DNA from 2 places in the uncultured Thermus sp. genome. Region 2 is predicted to be linked to the other one. Evidence: a T-box and tRNA genes for the amino acid it is inferred to sense, from the RefSeq annotation. Region 2 holds a T-box; the other holds one or more tRNA genes.
The links. The T-box of region 2 lies ahead of ileS (isoleucine--tRNA ligase). A T-box ahead of a tRNA ligase gene usually reads a tRNA of that ligase, here a tRNA-Ile.
Positions count from the first base shown of each region.

Region 1 (7,039 bases), on a different contig from region 2:
CCTTCATGGGAGAATCCCCTTCATAAGGAGGCCCTGATGAAGGCGGTGGTCATGGAAGCTCGAGGCGGCCCAGAGGTCCTAAAAGTAGCCGAGATGCCTACCCCCGAGCCCGGCCCCAAAGAGGTGCGGATCCGGGTAAAGGCCGCAGCCCTCAACCACCTGGATATCTGGGTAAGAAAGGGGGTAGCCAGCCCCAAGCTTCCCCTACCCCACATCCTAGGAGCCGATGCCTCGGGGGTGGTGGATGCCGTGGGCCCCGGGGTAACCGGCTTTGCCCCCGGGGACGAGGTGGTGGTCAATCCTGGCCTCTCCTGTGGCCACTGCGAAAGGTGCCTGGCCGGGGAGGATAACCTTTGCGCCAAATACGAGATCCTGGGGGAGCACCGCTTTGGAGCCTACGCCGAGTACCTGGTGGTACCGGAGGTCAACCTTCTTAAAAAACCGCAAAACCTTTCCTTTGAAAAGGCCGCTGCCATCCCCCTCACCTTCCTTACCGCTTGGCAGATGGTGGTGGACAAACTCCAGGTGCGGCCCGGGGAGGATGTTTTGGTCATGGCCGCAGGTAGCGGGGTCAGCGTGGCCGCCATCCAGATCGCCAAGCTCTTCGGGGCCCGGGTCATCGCCACCGCCGGTTCGGAGGAAAAGCTGAGGAAGGCCAAGGAGCTGGGAGCCGACGAAACCGTAAACTACACCCATCCCGACTGGCCCAAAGAGGTGCGCCGTCTAACCGGCGGCAAAGGCGCCGACAAGGTGGTGGACCACACCGGGGCCCTTTACTTTGAAGGGGTGATCCGGGCCACGGCCAATGGGGGCAGGATCGCCATCGCCGGCGCTTCCTCGGGCTATGAGGGCACCCTTCCCTTCGCCCACGTCTTCTTCCGGCAGCTTTCCATCCTGGGCTCCACTATGGGCTCCAAAAGCCGCCTCTTCCCTATCTTGCGCTTTGTGGAGCAAGGCAAGCTCCGGCCCGTGCTGGGGCAGGTGCTTCCCTTAGAGGAGGCGGCGGAGGGGCACCGGCTTCTTGAGGAACGGCGCATCTTTGGCAAAGTGGTGCTCCAGATGGATTAGCCAAGGCAGAACCCAGGTCCTGCCTTAGGACCATAGGGAGAAGGTTATGGGATGGACCTAAGACCTTTGTCCCTTGCCGGAAGCCGCCCCCAAAGGGGCTTCCCTAAGGGTAGAATGCAGGGCGAGGTGAGGCCATGGAGCACACCGATGTGATCATCATTGGCGCAGGACCCGCTGGGCTTTTTGCGGGTTTTTACGTGGGGATGCGGGGGCTTTCCTTCCGCTTTGTGGATCCCTTGCCCGAACCCGGAGGACAGCTCTCCGCCCTCTATCCAGAAAAGTACATCTACGACGTAGCTGGCTTCCCCAAGGTGTACGCCAAAGACCTAGTCCAGGGCCTGGTGGAGCAGGTGGCTCCTTTTAACCCCATCTACAGCCTGGGGGAGCGGGCGGAAACCCTAGAAAAGGACGGGGATCTCTTCAAGGTGACCACCTCCCTCGGCAACACCTACAGCGCCAAGGCCGTCATCATCGCTGCCGGCGTAGGAGCCTTTGAACCCAGGCGTCTGGGAGCTCCTGGGGAGAAGGAGCTGGAAGGCAAGGGCGTCTACTATGCGGTGAGGAACAAGGCGGAGTTCCAGAACAAGCGGGTCCTGATCGTGGGGGGTGGGGATAGCGCCGTGGACTGGGCCTTGAACCTTCTGGGCACCGCCCGGGAGATCACCCTGATCCACCGGAGGCCCCAGTTCCGGGCCCACGAGGCCAGCGTAAAGGAGCTCTTGAAAGCCCATGAAGAAGGCCAGCTTAGGGTGCTTACCCCCTACGAGGTGCGGCGGATTGAGGGGAAGGAGCACGTGGAAAAGGCGGTGATCTTCCATAACGCCACCCAAGAGGAAAAGGAGCTGGAGGTGGATGCGGTTTTGATCCTGGCGGGCTACCTCACCAAGCTAGGGCCCTTGGCCAACTGGGGGTTGGAGCTGGAAAAGAACAAGATCAAGGTGGACACCACCATGGCCACCAGCATCCCCGGGGTCTACGCCTGCGGGGACATCGTCACCTATCCGGGGAAACTCCCCCTCATTGTGCTGGGCTTCGGGGAAGCCGCCATCGCCGCCAACCACGCCGCCGCCTACGCCAACCCCGCCCTTAAGGTGAACCCCGGCCACTCCTCGGAGAAAGCGGAGGAGAAAACCCCCGCTTGATAAGCGGGTAAGCCCACCCAGGGCCGTGGCTACCCCAGGGCCCTGGGTTGTTTTAAGATGGGGCATATGCGGGTTGCCCTTTTCATTGATGGCTCCTACATGTACCTGGCCACTAAACGGCTGGGTTGGAACGTGGACCACCGCCGGGTCCTCACCCAGTTCGCCACCCCCGAGCAGCTTTACAACGCTTTCTATTACGTCCCCATCACCGACCCTGAGGACGAGCGCCAGCAGCGCTTTATAGACGCCCTGGTCTTCATGGGCTACACGGTGCGAAGCCGCCTGGTGCGGGGGGACGCCCGGTTTGAAGCCATGATGGCCACGGATCTCCTCACCACTGCTCCCCGCTGGGACCGGGCCATCGTGGCCAGCGGCTCGGGAGACCTGGCCCATACCTTTGCCGCCCTTAGGGCCTTGGGAAAGGAGATCCATCTTCTGGGCGTCCACGAGCTGGCCGACCTCGAGCTCCGCAACCAGGCAGACCGCTTCCTCAACCTCCCGGAGTGGCGGGAGGTCTTGGAGAGAACCCTGGGGGGCCGCCGCACCTACGCCGGCTATCCGGTGGAGGCCACGGTGGAAGTCCCGCCCGCTCCCGTGAACGACCCCCAGCCCTAGCCCATGCCCCCGGGCCCCTGGGTTGTGCTGGCGTTGGCGGGCCTGCTTTTCCTGTTGCTCCCCCTTCCCCCTTCCGCACCTCCCTCCCCTAGCCTGCGGGACCTCCTTCCCTACCCCCCACGGCAAAGGGAAGCCTTGACTGGCCTTCACCTGGCGTTGAAGGCCAGCCTGCATCAGCTTCTGGGGAAAGAGGCGGCCCGGGCCTATGACCGGCTAATGCGCCTCGAGCTTAAGAACCAACGCACCGGTAAGCGCGCCGCCTTTTCCGATGGCCAAAGCGCCCTTCTGGCAGCCAAGCGCTGGGTGGAGGCCATCGGCCAGGCCCGACGAGGCCATAGGGTGAGCCTGGAGGGGCTGCCCACCGCTCCCCACCACGTCCTTCCCTATGCCCGGGAGATTCGCGCCGCCGCCTTTGCCCTAGGGCTCCCCTCCGGGGTGCTGGCGGCCATCGTGGACAACGAGCAGTACGGGGGGGACAAGGCCTTGGGGCTTTCCCGCGGGGTGCGGGAAGCAGCCGATGGGCTAGCCCAAGGCCTGGCCGAAGTCCAAGGCCACGCTCCTCTAAGCCGTACCCTGGGCCTGGCCCAGATGAGCTGGGAGGATGCCCTAAAGCAGGGGGACCGCCTGCGGCTTTTTGGGGCCTGGGACCCCGCTAGGCCCTTCCCCAAGACGGAGGCCGAGGCCAGGAAGGCCCTCGAGGACCCCTACCTAAACCTCCTCTTCACCGCAAGCCGCCTCCGGGGCTACTTTAACGCCCTCCTAGGCCTCCCCAAAGAGGACACCCGCCCCCTGGAGGATCCTTGGCTCTACTACCTGGGCCCCGCCTGGCACAACTACCCCCTTAGGGCCCAGAACCTGGAAACCTGGGAGGATAGCTTCCACGGTTTCTTCAAAGGCCTCCTCTACCAAGTGGTCCTGGAAGGGCGCTGGCACCTAGAGGGCCGCGCCCTCCTCCCCATTAGAGCTTGGGGGCCCGGGAATCAGGACCCCAGGCCCAGCCCCCTACCCAGCCTTACCCCCTAGATCCGCTCCAACCACGGAAGGGGTTCCCCCGGAGGCAAAACCGGCCAGCGGCCTTCTTCCATGTGGCGAAAGATGGCCAACACCGCCTTTTCCGCCTCTTCCACCCAAACCCTGGGATAAAGGGGGCGCTTTGCCTGGAACTCCTCCCGGTCAAAGACCTCACAGGTGTGGTCGGCCCGGCACTTCACATCCAGCTCGAGGTCATACTGGCAAAAGCCCCGTCCCGTCCACTCCGCTGGGGTTTGCACATTCCAGTAGTACTCCAAAACCCGCCCCTCCCGCACGTCCGGCCCCCCGGAGTACCAGGCCCCTGGGAAAAAGGCCACGTAGGCGTCGTGGTCCAGCACCACCCTCCTACCCTTGGCCACATGGTGGAAGGTTTCCCCTTGGGGCAAAAGGGTGAGGACCCCTTCGGGGCGCACCTCCACCACCCGGGCCTCCCAGAAGTAGTGCAGGCTATCCCCCGGGAACTTATAAAACTCCACCCGCACGAGGTCCCCGGGAGCAACCGGCCAGGGCAAGGCCCCCATTCCCCAAACCCCAAGGGCCCGGCGGTTTACTTCTTGGTGCTAATGCCCAGGACCTTGTAAAGGGCGCAGAAGCCGGTAACCGCCGTGAAGAGGAGGACCACCGCCACAATGCCCAGAATCCAGTTCCAAGGGGATGCCGACTGGAAGGCGAAGTAGAAGAGGACAAGGGCCAGGATAAACCGGATCACCCTATCGGTGGTGCTCTCGTTCACCGTCATGGCTCACCTCCGCTTCCACCCTACACCTCTAGGCCCCGGATATCTAGCCCTACCCCACCTGCTATGCTAATATAGCCTTCTGGCGGGGGCCGTTAGCTCAATCGGTCAGAGCGGCCGGCTCATAACCGGTAGGCTGCAGGTTCAAGTCCTGCACGGCCCACCAGCTCCAGGACGGCAAAACTCCCGCCCCCCTGCGGGGGCGGGAAAGCTTTTGGTACGGCAACCCTTCTGGCAGAATCAAAGCATGGACGCCCTGGAAGCCTTCCAAGCCCTGGATTTGCGCGTGGGCCGTATTCTTAAGGCCGAGCCCCACGAGAAAGCCCGCAAGCCCAGCTATAAGCTTTGGATAGACCTGGGTCCTTTGGGCATCAAGCAAAGCTCCGCCCAGATCACGGAACTCTACCGCCCGGAAGACCTCTTGGGCCGGCTGGTGGTGTGCGCGGTGAACCTAGGTACCCGCCTCATTGCCGGGTTTCCCTCGGAGGTCCTGGTCCTGGGGGCCAAGGATGGGGAGGGCCGGGTGGTCCTCCTCACCGTGGAGCGGGAGGTGCCCCTAGGGGAGAAGGTCTTCTAACGGGTCCGGGTCACCTTGGTGAGGTGCCGGGGCCGGTCCGGGTCCAGGCCCCGGGCCCGGGCCAAGGCCTCCGCCTTGGGGTAGAAGGCCTGGGCTAGGAGAAGAGGGGTGGTTTCGGGCTCAGAGGCCACAGGAAGCGCCAGGGGGGAATCCGCCAAGGCTAGGGCGTCGGGTTCAGGGGAGAGGACGAGAAGATGGGCTCCTTTAGCCCTTAGCCCCTCCAGGATGGCAAGAAGGGTATCCGAGGCCTCATCCTTTTGCACCAGGGCCAGCACAGGAAAGCCGGGCTCCAATAGCGCCTGGGGCCCATGGAGAAACTCCGCCGCCGAAAGCCCCTCCGCATGAAGCCCCGCCACCTCCTTGAGCTTCAAGGCCGCCTCGAGGGCCACGGGATAGGTGAACCCCCGCCCCAGGACGAAAAGGTTTTCCCCATCCTCCAGGTAATCCAGCTCCCCCGAGGTTTCCAAGGCCCGGTGCAAGGCCTCGGGTAAGGTGGGAAGGACCTGGCGCAGGCGGGATTCCTCCACCAGGTGGGCCAGGAGGTGAAGGGTGGCGGCCAGCATGGCGAGAAAGCTCTTGGTGGCGGCCACCGCCCTCTCCTCCCCGGCATGGAGGGGAAGGACCACCTCCGCCATTCGGGCCAGGGGGCTCTCCTCCCGGTTCACCAGGGCCACCGTGAGGACACCCTGCGCCCGGTAGGCGGCCACGGCCTCCAGGAGATCCGGGCTCTCCCCGCTTTGGCTGTAGGCCAGAAGGAGCGAAGGAAAGGGCACCCGGGGCCGGGCCCGGTAGAGGGTGAGGACCGAAGGGGCCAAGGAGAGGACCGGCCATTCCAGGCGGGCCTCGAGGAGGTACTTGGCCAAAAGGGCCGCGTGGTCGGAACTGCCCCGGGCCACGGTAAGGGTAAGGCTCGGTGGGCGCTTCCTCAGGAAGCGGGCCAGGCCCTGCACCTCACCCTCGTTCTCCCGAAGGAGACGCTCTATGACCTGAGGAGCCTCCTCCGCCTCGGCGCGCATCCAAGAGGCCATGAGTCCACTATAGGCCACGGGAAGCACCCCCCGGCCACCTGGTCCTTGCCAGAGGGTAGTGGTATACTTCCACGGATGGACCGCATCGTCATCCGGGGGGCACGGGAGCACAACCTCAAGAACATCAGCCTGGAGCTCCCGCGGGGCAAGTTCATCGTCATCACTGGGGTTTCCGGCTCGGGCAAGAGCACCCTGGCCTTTGACACCATCTACGCGGAAGGGCAACGGCGCTACGTGGAAAGCCTCTCCAGCTACGCCCGCCAGTTCTTGGGGGTCATGGACAAGCCCGAGGTGGAAAGCATAGAGGGCCTTTCCCCGGCCATCTCCATTGATCAAAAGACCACCAGCCACAACCCCCGCTCCACCGTGGGCACGGTGACGGAGATCCACGACTACCTCCGCCTCCTCTATGCCCGCATCGGCACCGCCTACTGCCCGGAATGCGGCCGCCCCATTGAGAAGCAGTCCGCCAGCGAGATCACCGACCGCCTCCTGCAAAAACCCCCGGGCACCCGGGCCATCCTCATGGCGCCCGTGGTGCGGGGAAGAAAGGGGGAATACCGCAAGCTTTTCCAGCAACTCCTGAAGGAAGGCTACGCCCGGGTGCGGGTGGACGGGGTCATCTACCTCCTGGAGGAGGCCCAGAACCTCAACCTGGAAAAGTACGAGAAGCACGATATAGACCTGGTGGTGGACCGGGTGGCCCTTAAGGAGGAGGAACGCCCCCGCATCGCCGAGGCGGTGGAGCTGGCCCTTCTTAGGGGCGAGGGGCTTTTGCGGGTCCTGTACCCGGATAGTGGCCAAGAGGAGCTTTACTCGGAAAAGTTCGCCTGCCCCGAGC
Region 1 is NZ_CALLUR010000174.1:180-7,218, reverse strand. It holds gene Q0693_RS09720 (zinc-binding dehydrogenase) at 37-1,068, shown strand; gene Q0693_RS09715 (NAD(P)/FAD-dependent oxidoreductase) at 1,203-2,210, shown strand; gene Q0693_RS09710 (NYN domain-containing protein) at 2,277-2,825, shown strand; gene Q0693_RS09705 (hypothetical protein) at 2,829-3,848, shown strand; gene Q0693_RS09700 (DUF402 domain-containing protein) at 3,845-4,378, opposite strand; gene Q0693_RS09695 (DUF2892 domain-containing protein) at 4,405-4,596, opposite strand; tRNA gene Q0693_RS09690 (tRNA-Ile) at 4,683-4,759, shown strand; gene Q0693_RS09685 (tRNA-binding protein) at 4,841-5,170, shown strand; gene Q0693_RS09680 (SIS domain-containing protein) at 5,167-6,198, opposite strand; partial or broken gene Q0693_RS09675 (ATP-binding cassette domain-containing protein) at 6,274-7,039, shown strand, end outside.
Region 1: it encodes a tRNA-Ile, which carries the amino acid that the T-box ahead of ileS (isoleucine--tRNA ligase) is inferred to sense. The anticodon was not compared.

Region 2 (9,175 bases):
GATGAGCACCAACCCCTTGAAGCCCAGCGCCAAAGCGAGGTTCTGCCTCACCACCCCCAAGGTCTTGCGGCTTAGGCGTATGGCCCTGGGCAGGGCCGTGAGGGAAAGAAGCCCCACATCGGCAGCCCTCAAAGCAGCCTCCGTTCCCTCCACCACCGCCAGCCCCACCGTGGCCCGGGCCAAAGCAGGGGTATCGTTCACCCCATCCCCCACCATGGCCACCCCACCCCTTTCCGCCAGTTCCTCCACCAACCGGAGTTTGTCCACGGGGGAAAGGCCGGCCTTCACCTCGTGGACCGAAAGCCCCAACTGGGCAACCGAGGCCAAAGCCGAGGCCTCTCGGTCCCCGGTCAAAAGGAAAGGCTTAAGCCCCAAAGAGCGAAGGCCCTTTATGGCCTCCCTAGCCTCGGGCCGGGGTTCATCCTGGAAAACCAAGAGGGCCAAGGGCTCACCTTCCCGCAGCAAAAGGGACAGGCTATACCCCTCCCAAGCCTCCACCTGCCGCCTTAGGTCCTGGGGAAGGTCCGCCACCTCGGGGCGTACCAAGCCCACCTCCTGCCCCCCAACCCGGGCAAAGGCCCCCAGGCCAGGTTGCGTGCGATGCCCCTCAGCGGGTAAGGCCATACCCTCCGCCTCCCGCACCGCTCGGGCCAGGGGATGCCCTGAGCCTTCGGCCACCGCCTTGGCCAAGGCCAAGGCCTCTTCCCGGGAGACCCCAAAGGGAACCACCTCCACCAGCTTGGGCCGCCCGAGGGTCAGGGTACCCGTCTTGTCCAGGGCCACAAAGGTTACCCTGCCCAACCGTTCCAAGGCGGCCCCCGTCTTGAAGAGAACCCCGCTCCGGGCCCCCCGGGCCACCCCGGCGGCGATCGCCGCCGGCACGGAAACCACCAAGGCACAGGGACAGGCGATGAGGAGGAGGGCCAAGGCCTTGTACACATGTCCTAGGAAATCCCCCTGGAAAAGGGGCAGGATGAAGGCCACCACACCGGCCAAGAAAAGCACCGCTGGCGTATAACGACGGCTAAAGGCGTCCACCACCCGCTCCACCTGGCTCTTCTTGGCCAAGGCCTCCTCGGCCATGCGCTCCATCTGGGCCAGGAAACCTTCCCTGGGCAGGCGCTCCACCCTTAGGACCAGGCTTCCCTCCACCAGGAGGCTACCCCCATAGACCCGGTCCCCTGTCCCCTTAGGCTGAGGCAAGGGTTCCCCCGTAAAAGCCGCCTCCTCCACAGCCCCTTCTCCCGCCAGCACCACCCCGTCGGCGGGGACCCGTTCCCCCGGGGGCACGCGCACCAGGTCCCCCACCTCAAGGGCGCTCAGGGGCACCTCCTCCAACCCGCCCTCCTTCAAGCGGTAGGCCCTCTGGGGAAGAAGCTCTCCCAAAGCAAAAAGGGCCTTTCTGGCCTGGGCCACGGAGTAGGCCTCCAGCACCTCCCCCACCAGAAAGAGGAAGACCACCAAGCCGGCCTCCGCCTCGGCGCCGATGAACAGAGCCCCCAAGGTGGCCACCGTGACCAAGGCCTGCATGCTGAAGGGGTTTTGCCGGAATAGGGCTGCCGCCCGACGGGCCAAGGGGAACACCCCCACCAAGGCGGCCAAAGCGTAGGCCCAGGTGGCCAAGGACGGTACAAAACGGGAACCCAAAAAGGCTCCAAGGAGAAGCCCTCCCGAAGCCAAGGCCCATGCCCAAGGCCCGGGAAGGCGGGGGTCCCAGGCCCCACTTTTCTTCTGTCCCCCGATTTCCGAGACCTGGGTTGGAACCAGGCGGTAACCCAAGGCGGCCACCGCCATCTCGGCTTCCTTCTCCGCCTGGGGAACCTCGAGGTGGAGATAGGCCTTCCCACTGGCAAAGCTCACCTCAGCCCGCACCACCCCGGGAACCCGGGAGAGGGCCTTCTCCACCTTCAAGGCGCAGTCGGCGCAGTCCATCCCTTCCACCTGGAACACGCGAACCCTGGGGGCCTCCATGCCCCCAGGGTAGCCTCGTTTGAGTGACTATTCAAGTATTCTCGGCCGCGTGCTCCAAAGCCCCATCCAGAAGCCGCTCCACATGCTCATCCGCCAGGCGGTAATAGACCTGCTTTCCCTCCCGGCGGAAGGCCACCAGCCTAGCCTGGCGTAGGAGCCTAAGCTGGTGGCTTACCGCAGAAACCGAAACCCCGGCCAAAAGGGCTAGGTCGCACACGCAAAGCTCCCCCGCCGCCCTCAAGGCCAAGAGAAGGCGCATCCGGGTGGGATCGGCCAAGGCCTTGAGGAGGAGAGCGGCTTCCTTAAGCACCGCCTCCTGCGGCAAGCCGGCACGGGCCTGGGCCACCCGCTCGGGGTGGATCTCGTAGACCCCGCAGACCGCCTTGGCCATGCCCTCACCAGCCCCGCTTGGCCAAGCGCTCCTCCTCCTTAAGCTGGTCTAGGTTGATGCCCACCATGGGCTCACCCAGGTCCTCGGAAACCTCGGCCAACACCTCGGGGTCGTTAAAGTGGGTCACCGCCCGCACGATGGCCCGGGCCCGCTTCCTGGGATCACCGGACTTGAAGATGCCGCTACCCACGAAAACCCCATCCATCCCCAGGTGCATCATCAAGGCGGCGTCGGCGGGGGTGGCGATGCCGCCAGCGGCAAAGTTCACCACCGGGAGGCGGCCATGCTCATGGACCCAGCGAACCAGCTCCAAGGGAGCCCCGATCTCCTTGGCGTAGGCCACCAGCTCGTCCTCCCTCAGGGATTGGACGTAGCGGATCTGTTTCCACATGGTGCGGGCGTGGCGCACCGCCTCCACCACGTTGCCCGTACCCGCCTCCCCCTTGGTGCGAATCATGGCCGCCCCTTCGGCGATCCGCCTCAGGGCCTCCCCCAGGTCCCGGGCCCCGTTCACAAAGGGCACCTTGAACTTCCACTTGTCAATGTGGTGCTCCTCGTCCGCAGGGGTAAGGACCTCGGACTCGTCAATGAAGTCCACCCCGATGGCCTCGAGGATCATGGCCTCCACGAAGTGGCCAATGCGCACCTTGGCCATCACGGGAATGGAAACCGCCGCCATGATCTCCTTGATCACCTTGGGGTCGGACATGCGGGCCACGCCCCCCTGGGCCCGGATGTCGGCGGGCACCCTCTCCAGGGCCATCACCGCCACCGCTCCCGCCTCCTCGGCGATCACCGCCTGCTCGGGGGTGGTCACGTCCATGATCACCCCACCCTTGAACATCTCGGCGAAGCCGGTCTTGATCTGGAAGGTTCCCTTCTCCATCCCGTCCTCCATCCTCCAGCTTACCGCCCAGAGGGTCAAGCCAAAAGAAGCCGGGGGCCCAAAGGCCCCCGGTCCGCTCACGTACGCCTAAGGGAGGTAGGCCAAGGGGTTACGGGCCACCCCGCCCACCCGTACCTCAAAGTGCAGGTGGGGACCCGTGGACCATCCCGTGGAGCCCACGTAGCCGATTACCTGCCCGGCCTCCACCCACTGGCCAGGCCGCACCGCGATGCGGGACATGTGGGCGTAAAGGGTTTCCACCCCCCCTCCATGGTCCAGCACCACGTGGAAACCATAGCCCATGGAGCTCCAACCCGCCACCTCAACCTGGCCCGCCTTGGCGGCCACGATGGGGGTACCATAGGGCGCTGCCAGATCAATCCCCGTGTGGTAGCGCTGGAAAGCCCCCCGCTGGCCAAAGTAGGTGGTGATGCGGAACCCCGAAAGGGGCCAGCGCATGCCCCCCTCCTGGTAGCTCACCCGGCGCACCTGGGGCTGTTGGGTCTGGGCGCGCCGCACCTCCCGTGTACGCTGCTGAGCCAAAGCCCGTTGCTGGGCCAAGGCCTGCTGCCGTCGCCTCTCCTCCGCTAGGCGCCTAAGCTCCTCCTGGCGGCGGCGTTCCGCCTCGAGGCGCGCCTTGCGCTCCTCCTCCTGCTTGGCCAAAAGGCGCTGGTAGGTGGTCTTGGCCTGGATACCGGGCAGGAGTACCAAATCGCCAGGGCGAAGCTCTGTGGGGTTCTCCACCCCATTGGCTCGGGCCACCTGCACCGGAGAAAGGCCAAAGCGGGCTGCTAGGTCCACCAAGGTTTCCCCCTCGGGCAAGGCCACCAGCAAGCCCTTGGCTTTTTTAGGAACGTACAAGACACCACCTGCTACCAAGCGATCCAAGCTCTCCAAAGAGGGATTGGCGGAAACCAGTTCCAGGATAGATATTCCAAACCGGCTAGCCACGCTTTGCAGGGTATCTCCCGGGCGAACGCGGTAGGTCTCCACTCCAGGAGGTATACGGGGAGGACGTTCCTTTTCGGCCGTCAGCGGGATAAGAATCCGCTGCCCAGGTTGCAAGCGGTCGCTTTGCAAGCCGGTGGACCACATGATGTGCTTGGGGTCTACCTCATAGCGGGCGGCGATCCCCGCCAAGGTATCCCCAGGCTTGACCACGTAGAGAACCCACCCCTTATTGGCCGCCCGGCCCACCTCCACCGTGTTCTCGGGAAGGGGAAAGGGGCTAAGAACAGGCAGCTTAGCGAAGGCCAAAGAGGAAACCAAAAGCCATAAACTTCCCCATATTCCCCGCAACGCTCACCTCCAAACGAACCTAACCCCAACCTCGGGGGGATTATACCAGGGGCAAGCGGGGCCAATGCAAGGGGCAAAGGACCCTGGGGGGCGGAAACCCCGCCCCCCAGGGAAGAATCCCGCCTAGCGGGCAGCCAAAGAAGCCAGAAACTCCTTGTTGTTCTTGGTGCGCGCCAAGCGGGCGAGGAGCATCTCCATGGCCTCCGCCGGATCCATGTCCGCCAAGACCTTGCGCAAAAGCCACATCTTGTGGACCACCTCCTCACCCAACAGGAGCTCCTCCCGACGGGTACCGGACTTCAGGATGTCTATGGCCGGGAAGATGCGGCGCTCCTCGAGGCGACGGGAAAGGTGGAGCTCCATGTTCCCCGTCCCCTTGAACTCCTCAAAGATCACATCGTCCATGCGGCTTCCCGTCTCCACCAAGGCGGTGGCCAGGATGGTGAGGCTACCCCCGCCCCGGATGTTGCGGGCTGCCCCCAGGAAACGCTTGGGGAAGTAGAGGGCCGCGGAGTCCAAACCGCCGGAAAGGGTGCGGCCCGTGGGCGGGGTCACCAGGTTGTTGGCCCGGGCTAGGCGGGTGATGGAATCCAGAAGGATCATCACGTGCCCCCCTTCCTCCACGATGCGCTTGGCCCTTTCGTGCACGAACTCCGCCACCCGGATGTGGTTCTGGGGCGGCTCGTCAAAGGTGCTGGCGATGACCTCGGCCCCCTGGACGCTTTCCCGGAAGTCCGTGACCTCCTCCGGCCGCTCGTCAATGAGGAGCACGATCACCCTGATGTCGGGCTCGTTCTTCAAGACGGCGTTGGCAATCTTCTTAAGCAGGGTGGTCTTACCCGCTTTGGGCGGGGCCACAATCAGCCCCCGCTGGCCCCGACCAATGGGGGCAAGAAGGTCTATGACCCGGGTGGAGAGCTCATCCGGGGTGGTTTCCAGCCGGATCTGCCGGTCGGGGAACTGGGGGATGAGCTCGTCAAAGCGGGGCCGGTTCCTGGCCGCTTCGGGGTCCAGGTCGTTCACCGCCTCCACCTTAAGGAGGGTGCCGTAGCGCTCGTTCTCCCGGGGCGGCCGTACCCGGCCCACGATGTAGTCCCCGCTTCTTAAGGCATACTGGCGAATGAGCCCGGCGGACACGATGGCGACCCTGGATTCCAGGTTGTACAGGTTTTCGGTAATGAAGCCATACCCATCCGGGCTGATCTCCAGGTACCCCTTGACCAGCTGCAAGCCCTCCCCCTGGGTCTGCCGTTCCAGGAGGGCCATGATGAGCTGGTCCTTCTTCATGCGCTTGTAGTTCTCGATCCCCGCCTCCTGGGCCAGGAGGTGCAACTCCGGCAGGATCTTGGCCGCAAGTTCCTGGTACGTCAGGGGCGCTTCTTGATGGATCTCCGCTTTTCTCCTCATGGCTTGACCTTCTCCCAATCCTCCATAAAGCGCTTAAGACCTATGTCCGTAAGCGGGTGCTTGAGCAGCTGTTTGAACACCCCGTAGGGCATGGTGGCGATGTCTGCCCCCAAAAGGGCGGCCTCCGTAACATGACGGGGGTGGCGGATGGAGGCGGCGATGACCCTCACCGGCAGGTTCTGCACCTGGATCAGCTCCACAATCTCCCGCAACAACTCTCCCCCATCCCAGGAGATATCGTCCACCCGCCCCAAAAAGGGGGAGACATAGCTTGCCCCTGCCCGGGCCGCCAGCAGAGCCTGGTTGGCGGAGAAGATCAGGGTCATATTAACCTTAACCCCTTCAGCGGCAAGCCGCTTGCAGGCCTTCAAACCCTCCTCGGTGGTGGGCAGCTTAACCACAATCTGGGGGTGGATGGCCGCAAGCCGCCGTCCTTCCGCCACCATGGCCTCCGCCTCCAAGGTGGTCACCTCTGCGGACACGGGCCCCTTCACCACCTCGCATATGGTCCGTAGGTGGGCGAACAAAACCTCCTCCGTCAGCTTGGCTCCGCGACCCGCATACTCCTTCGCCACCAGGGTGGGGTTGGTGGTCACCCCGGAGAGCACTCCCCAAGCAGCGATCTCCCGTATCTCCTCCAAGTTGGCGGTATCCAAGTACAGCTCCATGAGCACTCCTTTTGTCGGGAAGCGGACCGGCTTAGCTCGATTCTAGCAGACCCAACCGGGGCGTTGTCAAGGAAGGGGAAGGGCTGCTAGGATGGGCTTAGCCGCCAACGGGGGATTTTACCCCAGGAGGCGGTAGCTGTAAAGGCGAGGATGGGGAGAGTACCCCTTTCCAATAGCCCCAAGCGAGCCGGGGAGGGTGGAAGCCCGGTGGTGAGGAAAGGTGGGAAGATCACCCCGGAGCCGCGGGAGGAAAGGGGCTAAGGCCCTGAGTAATGCCCGCCGGGTGCGCCCGTAATCGCGCCAATGAGAGCCTGGAGGCTTCCTCCAGGAAGCGCGGTGGTACCGCGGAAGCCCTTGCGCTTTCGTCCGCGCCCAAAGGGCGCGGGCGTTTCTTTAAGGGAGGAAGGCATGTTCAAGGAGGTCGGCGAACCCAACTTTCCCAGGCTGGAGGAAGAGGTTCTGGAGTTTTGGAAGCGGGAGAGGATCTTTGAAAGAAGCGTGGAAAACCGCCAGGGGAGGCCCCGTTACACCATTTACGAAGGCCCCCCCACCGCCAACGGCATGCCCCACGTGGGCCACGCCCAAGCCCGCAGCTACAAGGACCTTTTCCCCCGCTACAAGACCATGCGGGGCTACTACGTGCCCCGCCGGGCCGGATGGGATACCCACGGCCTTCCGGTGGAGCTGGAGGTGGAGAAGAAGCTAGGCCTTAAAAACAAGCGGGAGATCGAGGCCTACGGCATTGAGCGCTTCAACCAAGCCTGCCGGGAGTCGGTCTTCACCTACGAGAAGGAATGGGAAGCCTTTACGGAGCGCATCGCCTACTGGGTGGATCTCAAGAACGCCTACGCCACCCTGCACCCCACCTATGTGGAAAGCATCTGGTGGAGCCTGAAGAACCTCTTTGACCGGGGGCTCCTTTACCGAGACCAGAAGGTGGTGCCCTACTGCCCCCGGTGTGGCACCCCCCTTTCCTCCCACGAGCTCTCCCTGGGCTACAAGGAGATCACCGACCCCTCGGTCTACGTGCGCCTGCCCCTTCGGGAACCGGGGAAGGTGGGGTTAGAAAGGGCCAGCCTCCTCATCTGGACCACCACCCCCTGGACCCTGCCCGGAAACGTGGCGGCGGCGGTCCACCCGGAGTTCACCTATGGGGCCTTTGCCGTGGGGGAGGAGGTGGTGATCCTGGAGGAAACCCTGGGGCGCCAGCTCCTGGGCGAGGAAACCCCTATGGTAAAGACCTTCACGGGAAGGGAACTGGAAGGCCTGGCCTATGAACCCCCCTACCCCCAGGTCTTGCCCAAGGGGTACTTCGTGGTCCTGGCGGAGTACGTGAGCCGGGAAGACGGCACGGGCATCGTCCACCAGGCCCCGGCCTTCGGCGCCGAGGACCTGGATACGGCCAGGGCCTACGGCCTCCCCCTCCTCAAGACGGTGGACGAGGAAGGGAAGCTCCTGGTGGAGCCCTTTAAGGGCCTCTTCTTCCGCGAGGCCAACCGGGCCATCCTAAAAGACCTCCGCTCCCGGGGCCTCCTCTTTAAGGAGGAAAGCTACCTCCACAGCTACCCCCACTGCTGGCGCTGCTCCACCCCCCTCATGTACTACGCCACGGAAACCTGGTTCATCCGCAATACCCTTTTCAAGGAGGAGCTCATCCGCAAGAACCAGGAGATCAACTGGGTCCCACCCCACATCAAGGAGGGGCGCTACGGGGAGTGGCTTCGGAACCTGGTGGACTGGGCCCTAAGCCGCAACCGCTACTGGGGCACACCCCTTCCCATCTGGGTCTGCGCCACCTGCGGGAAAGAGGAGGCCATCGGCAGTATCCAAGAGCTTAGGGAAAGGGCCACCCACCCCCTCCCCGAGCCCTTTGATCCCCACCGCCCCTACGTGGACGGGGTGGAGCTTGCGTGCACCTGCGGGGGCACCATGCGCCGGGTGCCCTATGTCATTGACGTCTGGTACGACTCCGGGGCCATGCCCTTCGCCTCCTTGCACTACCCCTTTGAAAACCAGCTGGAGTTCCAGGAGGCCTTCCCCGCGGACTTCATCGCGGAGGGCATTGACCAGACCCGGGGCTGGTTCAACTCCCTGCACCAGCTTGGGGTGATGCTCTTCGGCTCCATCGCCTTCAGGAACGTGATCTGCCACGGCCTCATCCTGGACGAGAAGGGACAGAAGATGAGCAAGTCCAAGGGGAATGTGGTGGACCCCTGGGACATCATCCGGGAGTTCGGGGCGGATGCCTTAAGGTGGTACATCTACATCTCCGCACCCCCGGAGGCCGACCGCCGCTTTGGGCCCAACCTGGTGCGGGAAACGGTGCGGGACTACTTCTTAACCCTGTGGAACGTGTATAGCTTCTTCGTGACCTACGCCAACCTGGACCGGCCGGACCTCAGGAACCCGCCTCCCGTGGAGAAACGGCCCGAGCTGGACCGCTGGCTCCTGGCGCGGCTTCAGGACCTGATCCAAAGGGTGACGGAGGCCCTCGAGGCCTACGACCCCACCCAAAGCAGCCGCGCCCTCCGGGACTTTGTGGTGGAGGACCTC
Region 2 is NZ_CALLUR010000031.1:924-10,098, reverse strand. It holds gene Q0693_RS01650 (cation-translocating P-type ATPase) at 1-1,971, opposite strand, end outside; gene Q0693_RS01645 (metalloregulator ArsR/SmtB family transcription factor) at 2,003-2,362, opposite strand; gene pdxS (pyridoxal 5'-phosphate synthase lyase subunit PdxS) at 2,367-3,248, opposite strand; gene Q0693_RS01635 (peptidoglycan DD-metalloendopeptidase family protein) at 3,336-4,547, opposite strand; gene rho (transcription termination factor Rho) at 4,671-5,954, opposite strand; gene fsa (fructose-6-phosphate aldolase) at 5,951-6,622, opposite strand; T-box leader at 6,761-6,995, shown strand; partial or broken gene ileS (isoleucine--tRNA ligase) at 7,031-9,175, shown strand, end outside.